Linked DNA regions of Salinivibrio kushneri. The protein of the gene in region 2 interacts with the protein of the main gene of each other region in a pairwise test. Links are inferred from orthologs where the notes say so. Each region holds a gene or a part of one and is shown on either strand. Other genes may lie near its edges. The genes, in order: ptsN and trkA.

Region 1 (6,060 bases), 2.4 Mb from region 2 along the record:
TTCAAACCAAGGGAAAACGGGTGAAAGGAAATTTCGGTAACCACCAGATGGAATTGTTAGACGATGTTAGAGGCCGATATGAAACGACCCCTCGTTAAAGCGCTGGCAGGTGCCATGTTGCTGCTGTCGCATTACTCACTGGCACTAAGCAGTGATACTGAGCAACCTATTTATATAGAGTCAGAAAGCCAGCACCTAGATATGGCCACAAACACGGTGACCTTTACCCAAAACGTGGTGCTGACCCAAGGCAGCATTAAAATCCTGGCCGATAAACTGATCGTGATTCGCCCCCAAGGCCAAGAGGGTGATGAAACCATCGAAGCCTATGGTAAGCCGGCCACGTTTGAGCAAACCATGGACGATGGCAAAGAGATTCATGGCGAAGCCAACAAACTACGCTACGAAGTCGGCAATGAGTTTCTCAAAATGTCGACCAATGCGATGCTCGAGCAAAGTGGTAACCAAGTAGAGGGCAATGTGATCACCTATGAAATCGACAAGCAACAGCTTGTGGCAGAAAGTGATAGCACCAAACGGGTGACCACCATTTTGCAGCCAAGTACCAAAGAGTCCTCCTCCAAGGATTCATCCACGACAGACGCGCAATAAGAGGCGACATGGCAACACTTACAGCGGCCAATTTGGCAAAAAGTTATAAAGGGCGAAAAGTGGTCGCCGATGTCAGCTTGGAAGTGAAATCCGGTGAAATTGTTGGTCTTTTAGGCCCTAACGGTGCGGGTAAAACCACGTCGTTTTACATGATTGTCGGCTTGGTCGCTCGTGACGAAGGGGCCATTTATATCGATGATAAAGACATTAGCATTCAGCCGATGCATAACCGCTCACGCCTGGGGATTGGCTACTTGCCACAAGAGGCCTCGATATTTCGCAAGCTGAGCGTCTACGATAACCTGATGGCAGTGCTGCAAACCCGCAAGTCTCTGAGCAAAGAAGAGCGTCAGGACAAAGCGGAAGATTTGCTCGATGAGTTTAATATCCAGCATATCCGTGACAGCCTGGGCATGGCCTTATCGGGGGGTGAACGCCGCCGGGTAGAAATTGCACGCGCCTTAGCCGCTAACCCGAAGTTTATTTTGCTAGATGAACCGTTTGCCGGGGTCGACCCAATATCGGTAATCGATATCAAGAAAATCATCGAACATTTACGTGATCGTGGCTTGGGCGTACTGATTACCGACCACAATGTGCGCGAAACGCTCAGTGTCTGTGAACATGCTTACATTGTCAGCCAAGGACACTTGATTGCACACGGTACCCCTGATGAAGTGCTCAACGATGAGCATGTTAAACGGGTCTACTTGGGTGATCAGTTCAAACTGTAATGGATCCAATCACCCCAGCTCAGTGGGTCGGTTGGGGTAAAATATAGTGGACTTGCTCACGCTAAAAACTGCCAATCATGGCTATAGTTAATAAAGAGCGCTTGCCCTGATAGCCAGAGCAAGCGTTTTTAACCTCTTTGGTCGTTGAAATAAGGAAAGGTGTACAGCCTCTATGAAACCCACGCTTCAGCTTAAGCTTGGACAACAACTCGCAATGACACCGCAGTTACAACAGGCGATCCGTCTGTTGCAACTGTCGACGCTGGACTTGCAACAGGAAATCCAAGAAGCGTTGGAAAGCAATCCGCTGTTGGAGCATGACGAAGGCCAAGAGCAAGAGGCCAATCAGCGCGAGCAACCCCATGATCAAGACGCGGGCGCACAAGAAACCGCGACCGCCAGTGCGGACACCATGGAAACGTCTGACGCATTTGAAAAAAACGAAATGCCGGACGATCTCCCCGTCGATACCACTTGGGATCACTTATACTCTGCCGGCACAGGCAATACGGGCGTCGGGGCGAGCGGTTACGATGACCAACCGGTTTATCAAGGCGAAACCACCCAAACGCTTTACGACTACTTGAAATGGCAGCTCGAGCTCACGCCCTTCTCCGAAAACGATCAGGTGATTGCGATGGCGATCATTGATGCAGTGGACGACCAAGGTTACCTGTCAGTGAGCACCGAAGAGATCTTAGATAGCTTAGGCAGCGAAGAGATTGAGCTCGACGAAGTCGAGGCCGTGCTTAAACGTGTGCAACATTTTGATCCTCTAGGCGTCGCCTCTCGCTCACTGCAAGAATGTTTAATGCTGCAACTGGCGACATACGATGCCGATACCCCGTGGCTTGAGGAAGCGCGGAAGGTGCTGACCGAGCACATGGACTTACTCGCCAACCGTGATTATCGCCAGTTAATGCGTGAAACCCGCCTGAAAGAGCCTGAGCTTAAATCCGTGATGCAGTTGATCCATAGCCTCGAGCCACGCCCAGGCAACCTCATTGTGACCAATGAGGCCGAATACGTGGTGCCTGATGTCTCCGTGTTTAAACATCAAGGTCAGTGGGTGGTCCAAATTAACCCCGATAGCGTGCCCAAGCTCAAAGTGAACGAGCAGTACGCCGCTTATGGCCGTAATGGCTGTAGCCCCTCTGATAGCCAATTTATTCGCTCACACTTGCAAGAGGCCAAATGGCTAATTAAAAGTTTGGAGAGCCGTAATGACACTTTGCTGAAGGTCGCACGCTGTATTGTCGAACATCAGCACGACTTCTTTGAGTACGGGGAAGAGGCGATGAAGCCGATGGTGCTTAACGACATCGCCTTGGATGTCGATATGCATGAGTCAACCATTTCCCGTGTCACCACGCAAAAGTTCATGCATACGCCGCGCGGTATTTTCGAGCTGAAATACTTTTTCTCTAGCCACGTCAGTACCGACAATGGCGGCGAGTGCTCATCCACAGCGATTCGCGCACTGATCAAAAAATTGGTCGCTGACGAGCCGGCTAACAAGCCGCTTAGCGACAGTAAGATTGCCACATTGCTGGCCGAGCAAGGCATTAAAGTTGCACGACGGACCATTGCTAAGTACCGAGAGTCACTGGGTATTGCGCCGTCAAACCAGCGTAAGCGTCTGCTATAGGCGCCTCAACAGAAGGAAAGTGTGTATGCAAATCAATCTGACCGGACAGTCTGTCGACGTCACGCCACCACTACGCGAGTATGTGGAGACCAAGTTTGCTAAACTCGAGCGCTTTTTCGAGCACATTAATAATGTCCATGTTGTACTGAATGTCCAAAAGCTCGACCAGATTGCAGAAGCAACGCTCCACGTGAACAACGGGGAGATCCATGCAAAAGCACAATCGCATGATATGTATGCGGCCATCGATGGGCTGACCGATAAGCTGGTCAAGCAACTGAGTAAACACAAAGAAAAGCTCAAACAGCACTAAGCTATGGAACTGAAAGAAGTACTGTCAGTGGACTGCACCCGCAGTGCCGTCCACTGCTCTAGCAAGAAACGCGCCCTGGAAATTATCAGCCAGGTTGCTGCGGACAAGCTAGGCACCAACGCACAAACTTTGTTTGAATGCATGCTAAGCCGCGAAAAGCTGGGCACCACCGGCATTGGGGCAGGCATTGCCATTCCCCATGGCCGCACCCTCGACAGCCAACATGCCGTGGGCGTGCTGCTACAATGCGCCGAGCCGATTGAGTTTGATGCCGTCGACAAACGACCCGTTGATCTGCTTTTCGCGCTGCTAGTACCGGACGAACAGTGCAAAGTACACCTGCAAACCCTGTCTGCGATTGCCGAGAAGCTGAATGACAAAAAGCTGTGTCGTCAACTACGAAATGCCAATTCAGACCAAGAACTGTACAATATCATTACTCAATAATGGGCAACGCTGACGGGAGCGAACTATGATGCTAAAAATTGTCAGTGGCCGTTCCGGCTCAGGAAAATCAGTGGCGTTGCGGGTACTGGAGGATCTTGGCTACTATTGCGTCGATAATCTGCCCGTCAACTTACTGCGTGACTTTGTGGTCTCGCAAGACGATGCCGACGCCAAAATTGCGGTCAGTCTCGATATTCGCAATCTTCCTAACGCTAAAGAGCCAGTTGCCGACACCTTGGCGGCGCTACGCGAAATCTGCGATGTCACTGTGTACTATTTAGATGCAGACGATAAAGATCTGATTAAACGTTTCAGCGAAACCCGTCGGTTGCATCCCCTCACTCGACACAACCTCTCGTTAGAGCAGGCCATACAGGCTGAGAAGCAGCAAATGGCGCCGATTAAAGAGCACGCTGATCGGGTGATTAACACCACGGGCTTATCGATTCACGACTTAAGTGAGTCTGTCCGTTCACTGGTACTGGGGCGCACAAGTAGCGACTTGGTGATGGTGTTTGAATCGTTCGGCTTTAAGCATGGTTTACCGGCCGATGCCGATTATGTGTTTGATGTGCGCTTTCTCCCCAACCCACACTGGGAGCCCGCGCTTCGCCCTCATACAGGGCTCGAGAAGCCCGTGCGTATGTTTCTCGCCGCCCAACCTGATGTGGCCATGTTAGTGGCGCAAATAAAAGGCTTCCTCGAGTCGTGGCTTCCTGCACTTAAGAATAACAATCGTAGCTATGTGACTGTGGCCATTGGCTGTACCGGGGGAAAACATCGCTCTGTCTATGTGGCGCAGTATCTGTCGGATTACTTCCAAGAGCTGGGCGAGCAAGTGCAAACGCGTCACCGTACCTTGGAGCAAAAACAGTGACCTCGGTATCGGCTCAAGTGTGCATTCGCAACCGTTTAGGCTTGCATGCACGCGCCGCCATCAAGCTGGTTGAACTGGTGCAAGCGTATGATGCCGATGTGGTGCTGCAAAGCGCGGATAAATCCGCCACCGCTGACAGTGTGATGGCAATGCTGATGCTGGAATCCGCGCAAGGTGAAACCATTACCGTGTCAGCCACCGGTCCACAAGCATCACCTGCCCTCGATGCCGTGAAAGCATTATTTGAAGCCGGCTTCGACGAAGACAGCTAACGCCTCCGCAACCACTGCGCTGACCAGCGCGGTGAATGGTGCTAAATCCCGTCTATCACCGATTTGTCATGCGACAGACTCCCCTGATTAGGTTAGAATTTTAGTCATTGCATTTGGGGGAGTGGCCGATGGCAGAAACATTAGAACAAGAACAAAGTAACCTAACCCACCAACGGCTCCAAGAAGTCACTCAATTGCTTGAGCAAGGCATGTTTGTGCGCGTACGCCGTATGCTCGAGGACATGGAGCCAGAAGACACGGCTCATCTTTTAGAGGCCTCTCCACCGAAAGGACGCCTGGTACTTTGGCAGCTCACCGACCCGGAAGATCAAGGTGAGATCCTTGATGAGCTCTCAGAAGATGTGAAAGACGGCATCATGGTTCGCATGGCCCCTGATCAGCTCGCGGCAGCGACAGAGGGAATGGAAACCGATGATGTGGCCTACTTGCTGCGTAGCCTACCGCAAGACGTTTCCCAAGACGTACTGGCGGAAATGGATGCCCAAGACCGGACGCGGGTACAGCAAGCCCTGTCTTACCCCGAGGAGTCTGCTGGCGGGATCATGAACACTGACGTCATCACCATTCGTGATGATGTGACCGTGGATGTGGTATTACGCTACTTACGGATGCGCGGTGAGTTACCCGACACCACAGATACGCTGTATGTGATCGACCCAAACGGCCGCTTGATTGGTAATTTGCCGATCAGTGCCCTGTTGGTGAATCAACCGGACACTGATATCGCTGACATTATGGATGCGCCGGATGAGGCGATCAGCGTCACCATGGATGACGGTGATGTCGCCAGCCTGTTTGAACGCCGTAATTGGGTCTCAGCCCCCGTGGTGGATGAGCACAACCACTTGGTCGGTCGAATCACCATTGATGATGTGGTCGACATTATTCGTGAAGATGCTGAGCACTCGATGATGAGCATGGCCGGCCTCGATGACGAGGAAGACACCTTTGCCCCCGCGTTTAAAAGTGCGCGTCGCCGCAGTATTTGGCTGGGGATCAACGTGCTGGCAGCGTTAACCGCGGCCTCGGTCTCCAACATGTTTGAAGGCACCTTGGATAAAATGGCAGCCATCGCGGTGTTGATGACCATTGTCCCCTCAATGGGCGGTGTGGCCGGTAACCAGACCGTTGCCTTG
Region 2 (7,439 bases):
ATCTTGCTGAGGCGCTGGGTTATCGGGCGATGGATGGCTTATTACGCCATCTCAACGCCCAAGTCAGTTGATTACTTCTGGGTAAGCAAGAAGTTAATCAGCTGAAAGTATTCTTCGGGGGTTTCCACTGTTTTCGGTGTCACGTGATATTTGCCGTTCACGACCACGGCAGGCACGCCGCGTAGGCCCGCTTTTTCGAATGATTGGTCAAAACGCTTCGCCATTGAATTGGCGGCAAAGCTGTTGTAAGCACCATCAAACTCTTGGCCATCAATGCCGTTATCAACAAAAAGCTGGCGCACCTCGGCCAATGATTTCGGTGGGTTTTGCGCCACGTGAATGCGGTTAAACATCACCGGAATAATGGTGTCTTGTGCGTTCAGTACCACGGCCGTTGCGTATGCACGGGTTAGGACACTGCCCATGTCTCCGCCCATAAAGGAGACGTGATTTTTCACCACTTTGGCGTTGTCAGGCACCTGCTGTTTGAGCTGTTGAACCAGTGGTTCAAATTGATAGCAGTGAGGACAGTAGAAGGAGAAAAACTCAGTGACTGTGGGCGTATCCGTCGCTGGCGTGTCCAGTACTTGGTAGTCTTCCCCCGCCTTAAAGCGTCCCGGCTTAGCGTCAGCCACTTCCATAGGCGCGGTGGATTCAGACTGCGTTTGTGTAGACTCTGCTGTTTGCGTGGTTTGTGATGACGTTTGTGTCACGCTTTCAGGCTCAGAGCAGGCGGTTAAGCCGAGGATGAGTAGCAAAGGAAACAGTTTCTTTAACATGATTGAATGACTCTCCGTTATCGATTGATCGCTTACGGGTACAGGGTAAGCGGTGGCGCTTCTAGGGTGGCAAGTTGCTCTTTAAACGCAAGTACCTGACCTTCCCAGTATTTTGCATCAGCAAACCAAGGGAATGCACGTGGAAATGCCGGGTCTTGCCAGCGTTTTGCTAGCCACGCCATATAGTGCACCATTCTCAGACCACGCAACGGCTCGATCAGTTGCAATTGATCGGCGGGAAATTCTCGAAACTCGCGATAGCCTTCTGCCAGGGTATCGAGTTGGGCGAGCTGATCGGCACGGCTGCCGTTTAAAAATAGCCACAAGTCTTGAATCGCAGGGCCGTTACGTGTGTCGTCAAAATCCACAAACAATGGGCCGTCTCGCCACAGAATATTGCTGGGGTGGCAGTCACCGTGTAAGCGGATCGCCGGCCAATCTGTGTGCCAGCGTGCGGCAATGGCGTCAATTAAGCGGTCAAGATCAGAGAAAAAGGTCGCCTGAATGCCTTCTGGGATGAGATTCGCTTCATTTAACACCTGACGAGGCTGATAAAGATGGCTGTCGAGATCAAACTTTGCCCGTTCTTGGAAGGGGGTCGCCGCGCCAACTTGGTGTAGGCGGCCGAGGTAACGGCCGACCGCCTCAAGTTGATCCCAATTATCCACTTCAAAACCTCGGCCGCCGACACTGGGAAATAACGCAAAGCGAAAGCCGTCGGTGGTAAAAAGGCTCGTACCCTCGCGGTAGATTGGGGCTACCACGGGAATATCGGCTTGGGCGAGCTCATGACAGAACGCGTGCTCTTCGAGAATTTGTGCGTTAGACCAGCGCCCGGGACGGTAAAATTTCACCACATAGCGCTGGCCATCATCTGCGACAAATTGGGCAACACGGTTTTCATAGCTGTTCAGCGCGAGCAAGCCTGATTGAGGGTAGATCCCTACTGACTCAATCGCATTTAACTGAACATCTGGCGTTAGTGCATGAAAGTCAAAACCATGGTCAGTCATGGGCATTCCGTTTGTGTGGAAAAACGCCATGGTAACAAATAAAAAGGGCGCTGCCTGCGCCCTTTTCGTCTACATACGGGGTGGCATTAAAGGTCAGTGATAAAGCGACTCTCTGCCGTGACCACTTTTTGCTCCTCACCCGATTCTCGCTCCATCACAAAAGTGATGTCAGCGATACGCTGTTCCATCTCATAGGTATCAACTGCGAGGCTGATGGGTAATGAGAATACTTCCCCTGCTTGGACATTGACCATTTGCGGGCCATGCCATTCCACATCGTTGAGCCCATTCACTGATAGCTGATAGGTCTCATCCGATTGGGTTTTATTGAGGATTTTTAATGTGTAGGTGTTTTCGACCAGCCCTTGGTTGTTGATGCGATAAAGCTGGTTACGGTCACGAATGACATCCAGCTCCATGGGCATCACTGACATCGCCAAATAGATAAACATCGCGGTAACGATAGTCATGACAACCCCGTAGCCAAGGAGCTTAGGTCGCATCACTGCGGTTTTCTTGCCTTCAAGCTTGTGCTCGGTGGTGTAGCTAATCAGTCCACGCTCATAGCCCATCCGATCCATGGTTTCATCGCAGGCATCGATACAGGCACCACAGTTGATACATTCGTATTGCAAGCCATCACGAATATCGATGCCTGTTGGGCAGACTTGCACACATAAATTACAGTCAATGCAGTCACCGAGCCCCAACTCTTTCGGATCTTTTTTGCGAGGGCGCGGGCCGCGTTTTTCGCCGCGCTTGGCATCATACCCGACGATGAAGGTGTCTTTGTCGAACATCGCTGACTGGAAGCGTGCGTAAGGGCACATATGGATACACATAATCGAGCGCATCCAGCCGGCGTTACCGTAGGTACAAGCGGCAAAGAAGATCACCCAAAAACCGACCCAGAAGCTGGTATCAAAGGTGACTAAATCGATGGCTAACTCGCGCATCGGCACAAAGTAACCGACGAAGGTCATCCCTGTAATCAAGGAGATCGCCCACCACGCTGCATGCTTAGCCGTTTTGCGCGCGGCTAGCTCAGGCGTCAGTTTTAACGAGTCTTGCTTGCGACGTTTATTGGCCGCGCCTTCAAGCTTTTCTTCAAACCAAATAAACAAGAAGGTCCACACCGTTTGTGGGCACAAGTACCCACACCACACGCGGCCAAGAAAGGTGGTAATGAAGAAAAGGCCAAATGCCGCGAGCATCAACAAGGCAGCCAGCAAGGTAAGATCTTGTGGCCAGAGTGTGGTGCCAAAAAAGGTAAACTTCTGATTACCGATATCGAGTAAGATGGCTTGGCGTCCTTGGTAAGGGATCCAGGGAATGGCGAGGAACACCAGCATGAAAAACCAGCCCATATAGCGTCGCATACGCTGGTAATAGCCTTTTACCGCACGCACATAAATACGATTGCTTGGATTGAATCGGTCGTCAGCCCCTTTGTGAGTTTTGGGGTTGTACTCTTTTGCAGTCACGTCTTTGACGTTGATTTTTTTATCGCTCATGACATTGGCTTTCCTTGGGGTAGGGGTCCATGGTGCATTGCCAGGCCCTGATTATCATTGTTGCCTGTGATTGTAGCGCAGCGAACTCCTTGAATACGCTACCAGAGTCATAGTTTGCAACATAGCCACAAACTCAATGAAATCTAGCTATAACAGACGATTAGCCAGACTGCTTTCACGACGATTGATGAGGTGGGATCCCGCGCGCGCGCAAAATCGCGGCTTTAAAATCGTCTTCACAATCTTTGGCTAGCCCAGGAATAGGGGCATTACTGTCCTCTAGTCGCATCTTGAGCTGATAGATCAACGTATCGTCTGACAGGGTGGTGACGTCCTGGCCGTGACCGGCTTCATTAGCGATCTGGATGAGCATTTGCATCAGAGAGTAGTCAGGGTTTTTTTGCCAAGATTGATTGAGTAGGTCGAGCAACTCATTAATACGGTGGCATTGCATGTGGGCATCCTCAGTGTGGCACGTAAAAAATGCCATTTTGCCTGACCACACTGAAGTGAAACTTAGCCAGGATCAAATTCCGCGCTGGTGGTGGTTAATTAATCGGCATCACGCGATTACGGCCTAGGTTTTTAGCTTGGTACAAGTGCTGGTCGGCACGATAAATCAGATCTGCGCTCGACTCTGTTTTCTCCTCATCATACTCTGCGACCCCGATTGAGACGGTAATACTATCGAGGGTTCGGCCGCGACGTCGGTCTTTGATCACCATGCGGTCAATCGCAGCGCGCAATGTTTCCGCTGTGCGTTTGGCGGTACTCAACCTTTTTTGTGGTACCAATAGCGCAAACTCTTCGCCCCCATAGCGAAACGCTTGTACGCCATCCCGACAATAATCGAGGATTCGCTTGGCGACTTGCTTTAGAGCAATGTCACCGAGCACATGACCGTAGGTATCATTAAGGTGCTTGAAGTGGTCGAGATCGATGAGTATCAAGCAAAACGGCCACGTTTGTGGGCTGTCAATATAGGCGGTGAGCTCGCGCTCAAAGGCCGCACGGTTAAGCAAACCGGTTAATCCATCATGGGTGGCTTGTTCGGTCATCTCTGCCAAGTTTTGCTTTAATTGCGCGATCTCTTGCTGGGCATCACTAAGCTGGTGCTTAAAGTAGCGGGTCGACTGGGTGAGCGCTTGCGAATCCTTGACCACGTTGCGCACCACGGCAATGGTCTCGTCAATGGATAGCCCTTCGTTTTCGACCCGTGACAGCTGCTCAAAGGTGTTATCGAGTACCGAATGGAAAGCGTCAGTATCTTGGATAGTATCTGACATTGAGTGGCTCATCTCGGTCATCATCGATTCTAAACTTTGCTTTAATGCATTGATGTCTCGGCTATGCTTATCGGCCATATGTTTTTGGTAAAGCATGTCGCTTTGCAGCGGGCTACAGGTACCGTGCTCATCCACGGTGGCATCGACATCCGCATTGAGTTTGGCATCGGTATTGGCGACATAGGTGTACCACAGGGCATAGTTGGTGGGCGTGGTGGGCACCTTGTATTTCATCATCAAAGGCACAGCTTTTTTGAGGAAGCTGGTAGATTGCTGAAACTTATCGTCCGACATGGCGTTCCTTTGTGTGTCATCGATACCGAGAGAACTTTTACTAGTGTATACCCAAAGTGACTGGAACGGCAGTAGACAGCGAAAAAGCGTGAGCCTGCAGGCAACAACGCCTGCAGGGTAGGATTAAAGGAAGAAAGGGCTGGGCTGGAACAGGCGTTCAACGTCAGGAATATATTTTTTGTTCACCAAGAACAAGACCACATGGTCATCTTGCTGGATCACGGTTTTGTCGTGCGCAATTAACACTTCATCGCCTCGCACCACGGCACCGATGGTGGTTCCTGGCGGTAGTTTGATCTCGCCGATGGCGCGCCCGACCACTTTCGAGGTTGACGCATCCCCATGGGCGATGGCTTCAATCGCCTCAGCGGCGCCGCGTCGTAGTGACGAGACATTAACAATGTCTGCGCGGCGCACATGGGTGAGTAGCGCAGATATCGTTGCCTGTTGAGGAGAGATGGCAATATCAATCACCCCGCCTTGCACCAAGTCCACATAAGCGCCGCGCTGGATAAGCACCATGACTTTTTTCGCGCCAAGGCGTTTCGCCAACATGGCCGACATAATATTGGCTTCGTCTTCGTTGGTGACCGCGATAAACACATCAATCTGATCAATGTGCTCTTCACTGAGCAGCTCTTGGTCAGAGGCGTCACCACAAAAGACCGTGGTTTCTTCCAGCAACTCAGAAAGGTGCTCGGCACGCGTGGGGTTACGCTCAATCAACTTCACACTGTATTGGCGCTCCAACGCCATCGCTAGGCCTGCGCCGATATTCCCGCCCCCGACAATCATGATGCGCTTATAAGGCTTTTCGAGACGCTGCAACTCACTCATCACCGAGCGAATATGGTTACTTGCAGCGACGAAAAAGACCTCATCATCGGCTTCGATAATGGTGGTACCTTGCGGGCGAATGGGCCGATCGCGGCGGAAAATGGCGGCAACGCGCGTATCCACATGCGGCATATGCTCACGCAGCGCCGACAAGGCCTTTCCGACCAGTGGGCCGCCGTAATACGCCTTAACCGCAACGAGGCCGACCTTTTTATCGGCAAAACTGACCACCTGTAAGGCACCTGGGTATTCAATCAGACGGCGAATATAACGGGTCACCAGCTCTTCAGGGGCGATAAGGTGGTCAACCGGACACGCGTCGCTGTTAAACAGTTGCTCTTTCACCGCCAAGTATTCAGGGCTGCGGATCCGGGCGACACGGTTGGGTGTATTAAATCGAGTATACGCAACCTGGCAGGCGATCATATTGGTTTCGTCTGAGTTGGTCACCGCAACCAGCATATCTGCATCTTGAGCACCCGCCTCTTGTAGTGTGGTCGGATGGCTGGCAAACCCTTGCACCACGCGTAAGTCGTACTTATCTTGCAGTTCACGTAGTCGTTCAGGGGCGCGGTCGACAATAGTGATGTCATTGTTTTCCCCCACCAAGTTCTCTGCCAACGTCCCGCCGACTTGGCCTGCACCCAAGATGATGATTTTCATGCTACTGTCACTCCCTGCCTAGTTGCTTGATGACTTCTCTAGGCATGCGTAATAAAAACCGTCCATGTCGTCTTCGCCAGGCAGAATTTGACGGCCTGGCTGCGTTTGCGTGCCGGTATGCAATATCGCTGATGGCTCACGGGATAAAAAGGCGCGGATTTGATCGCTGTTTTCATCTGGCAAGACCGAGCAAGTGGCGTAAACCAGCGTACCCCCTGGTGCCAATTGCTGCCACATTGCGTCTAAAATCTCTGCCTGTAACGTGACCAGGGCATGAATATCACTGTCACGACGCAGCCATTTTATATCAGGGTGGCGACGAATCACGCCCGTGGCAGAGCAAGGGGCATCCAGCAAAATACGATCAAACGCAGGCCCTTGATGCCAAGCGCTCGGCTTGCGGGCATCCGCGTGTTTCACCTCAGCATTAAGGCCCAACCGTGAAAGGTTGTCTTTGATCCGCGACAAGCGGTTTTCATCGGCATCAATGGCCGTCACGATGGCATCAGGCTGGTGCTCGAGGATATGGCAGGTTTTCCCTCCTGGCGCGGCACAGCAGTCGAGAATGTGCTCTGCAGACGCGGGTTGGAGGTAATCGACAGCCAGCTGCGCGGCGGCATCTTGTACCGACACCCAGCCTTGGTCAAACCCGGGTAAGCGAGACACATCACACGGCGCGTCGAGTTTCAGCGCATCCATCGCATCTGGGTGGGCACTGGCGCCAATACCGGCTTGTTGCAGCTGCGTTTGATAACTATCTCGAGAATGATGCTGGCGATTGACGCGCAGCCACATCGGCGCCTTTTGATGGTTCGCCGCGACAATGTCTTGCCAATTTGATGGGTAGGCGGCCTGAAGGCGTTTGAGTAACCAGCTAGGGTGACAATAAAGCCCGGCATCGTGTGCTTGACTGGCTTGGTCTAGCGCCGCTTGATCGCGTTGGTAATTGCGCAAGATGGCATTGATCAACCCTCGCAATTGCGGACGTTTCAGTGGCTTGGTGGCGTTGACTGTTTCAGCCACCGCTGCATGGGCAGGGATGCGCATGTAGCT

Evidence for each region.
Region 1: the proteins of trkA (region 2) and ptsN interact in binary tests that used the Escherichia coli proteins (3 or more experiments, as listed by UniProt). The link is inferred for Salinivibrio kushneri from one-to-one orthologs.

The regions. Positions count from the first base shown.
Region 1 is NZ_CP114588.1:316,212-322,271, reverse strand. The notes cover bases 2,183-5,032. They hold ptsN (PTS IIA-like nitrogen regulatory protein PtsN), read left to right. Parts: upstream 2,183-3,310; coding sequence 3,311-3,754; downstream 3,755-5,032. Other genes in these bases: mgtE (magnesium transporter), read left to right, coding at 5,032-5,032; N8M53_RS01595 (HPr family phosphocarrier protein), read left to right, coding at 4,628-4,903; rapZ (RNase adapter RapZ), read left to right, coding at 3,780-4,631; hpf (ribosome hibernation promoting factor), read left to right, coding at 3,020-3,307; N8M53_RS01615 (RNA polymerase factor sigma-54), read left to right, coding at 2,183-2,994. Outside these bases: LPS export ABC transporter periplasmic protein LptC, read left to right, coding at 1-98; lipopolysaccharide transport periplasmic protein LptA, read left to right, coding at 79-612; lptB (LPS export ABC transporter ATP-binding protein), read left to right, coding at 621-1,346; more of N8M53_RS01615, read left to right, coding at 1,519-2,182; more of mgtE, read left to right, coding at 5,033-6,060. UniProt on the Escherichia coli protein: Seems to have a role in regulating nitrogen assimilation.
Region 2 is NZ_CP114588.1:2,761,858-2,769,296, reverse strand. The notes cover bases 4,199-7,020. They hold trkA (Trk system potassium transporter TrkA), read right to left. Parts: upstream 6,387-7,020; coding sequence 5,010-6,386; downstream 4,199-5,009. Other genes in these bases: rsmB (16S rRNA (cytosine(967)-C(5))-methyltransferase RsmB), read right to left, coding at 6,405-7,020; N8M53_RS12715 (GGDEF domain-containing protein), read right to left, coding at 4,199-4,886. Outside these bases: N8M53_RS12740 (YifB family Mg chelatase-like AAA ATPase), read left to right, coding at 1-71; N8M53_RS12735 (thiol:disulfide interchange protein DsbA/DsbL), read right to left, coding at 72-641; N8M53_RS12730 (serine/threonine protein kinase), read right to left, coding at 812-1,792; cytochrome c oxidase accessory protein CcoG, read right to left, coding at 1,879-3,306; N8M53_RS12720 (YihD family protein), read right to left, coding at 3,482-3,760; more of N8M53_RS12715, read right to left, coding at 3,855-4,198; more of rsmB, read right to left, coding at 7,021-7,439. UniProt on the Escherichia coli protein: Part of the constitutive potassium transport systems TrkG and TrkH. May regulate the transport activity of TrkG and TrkH systems. Binds to NAD(+) and NADH.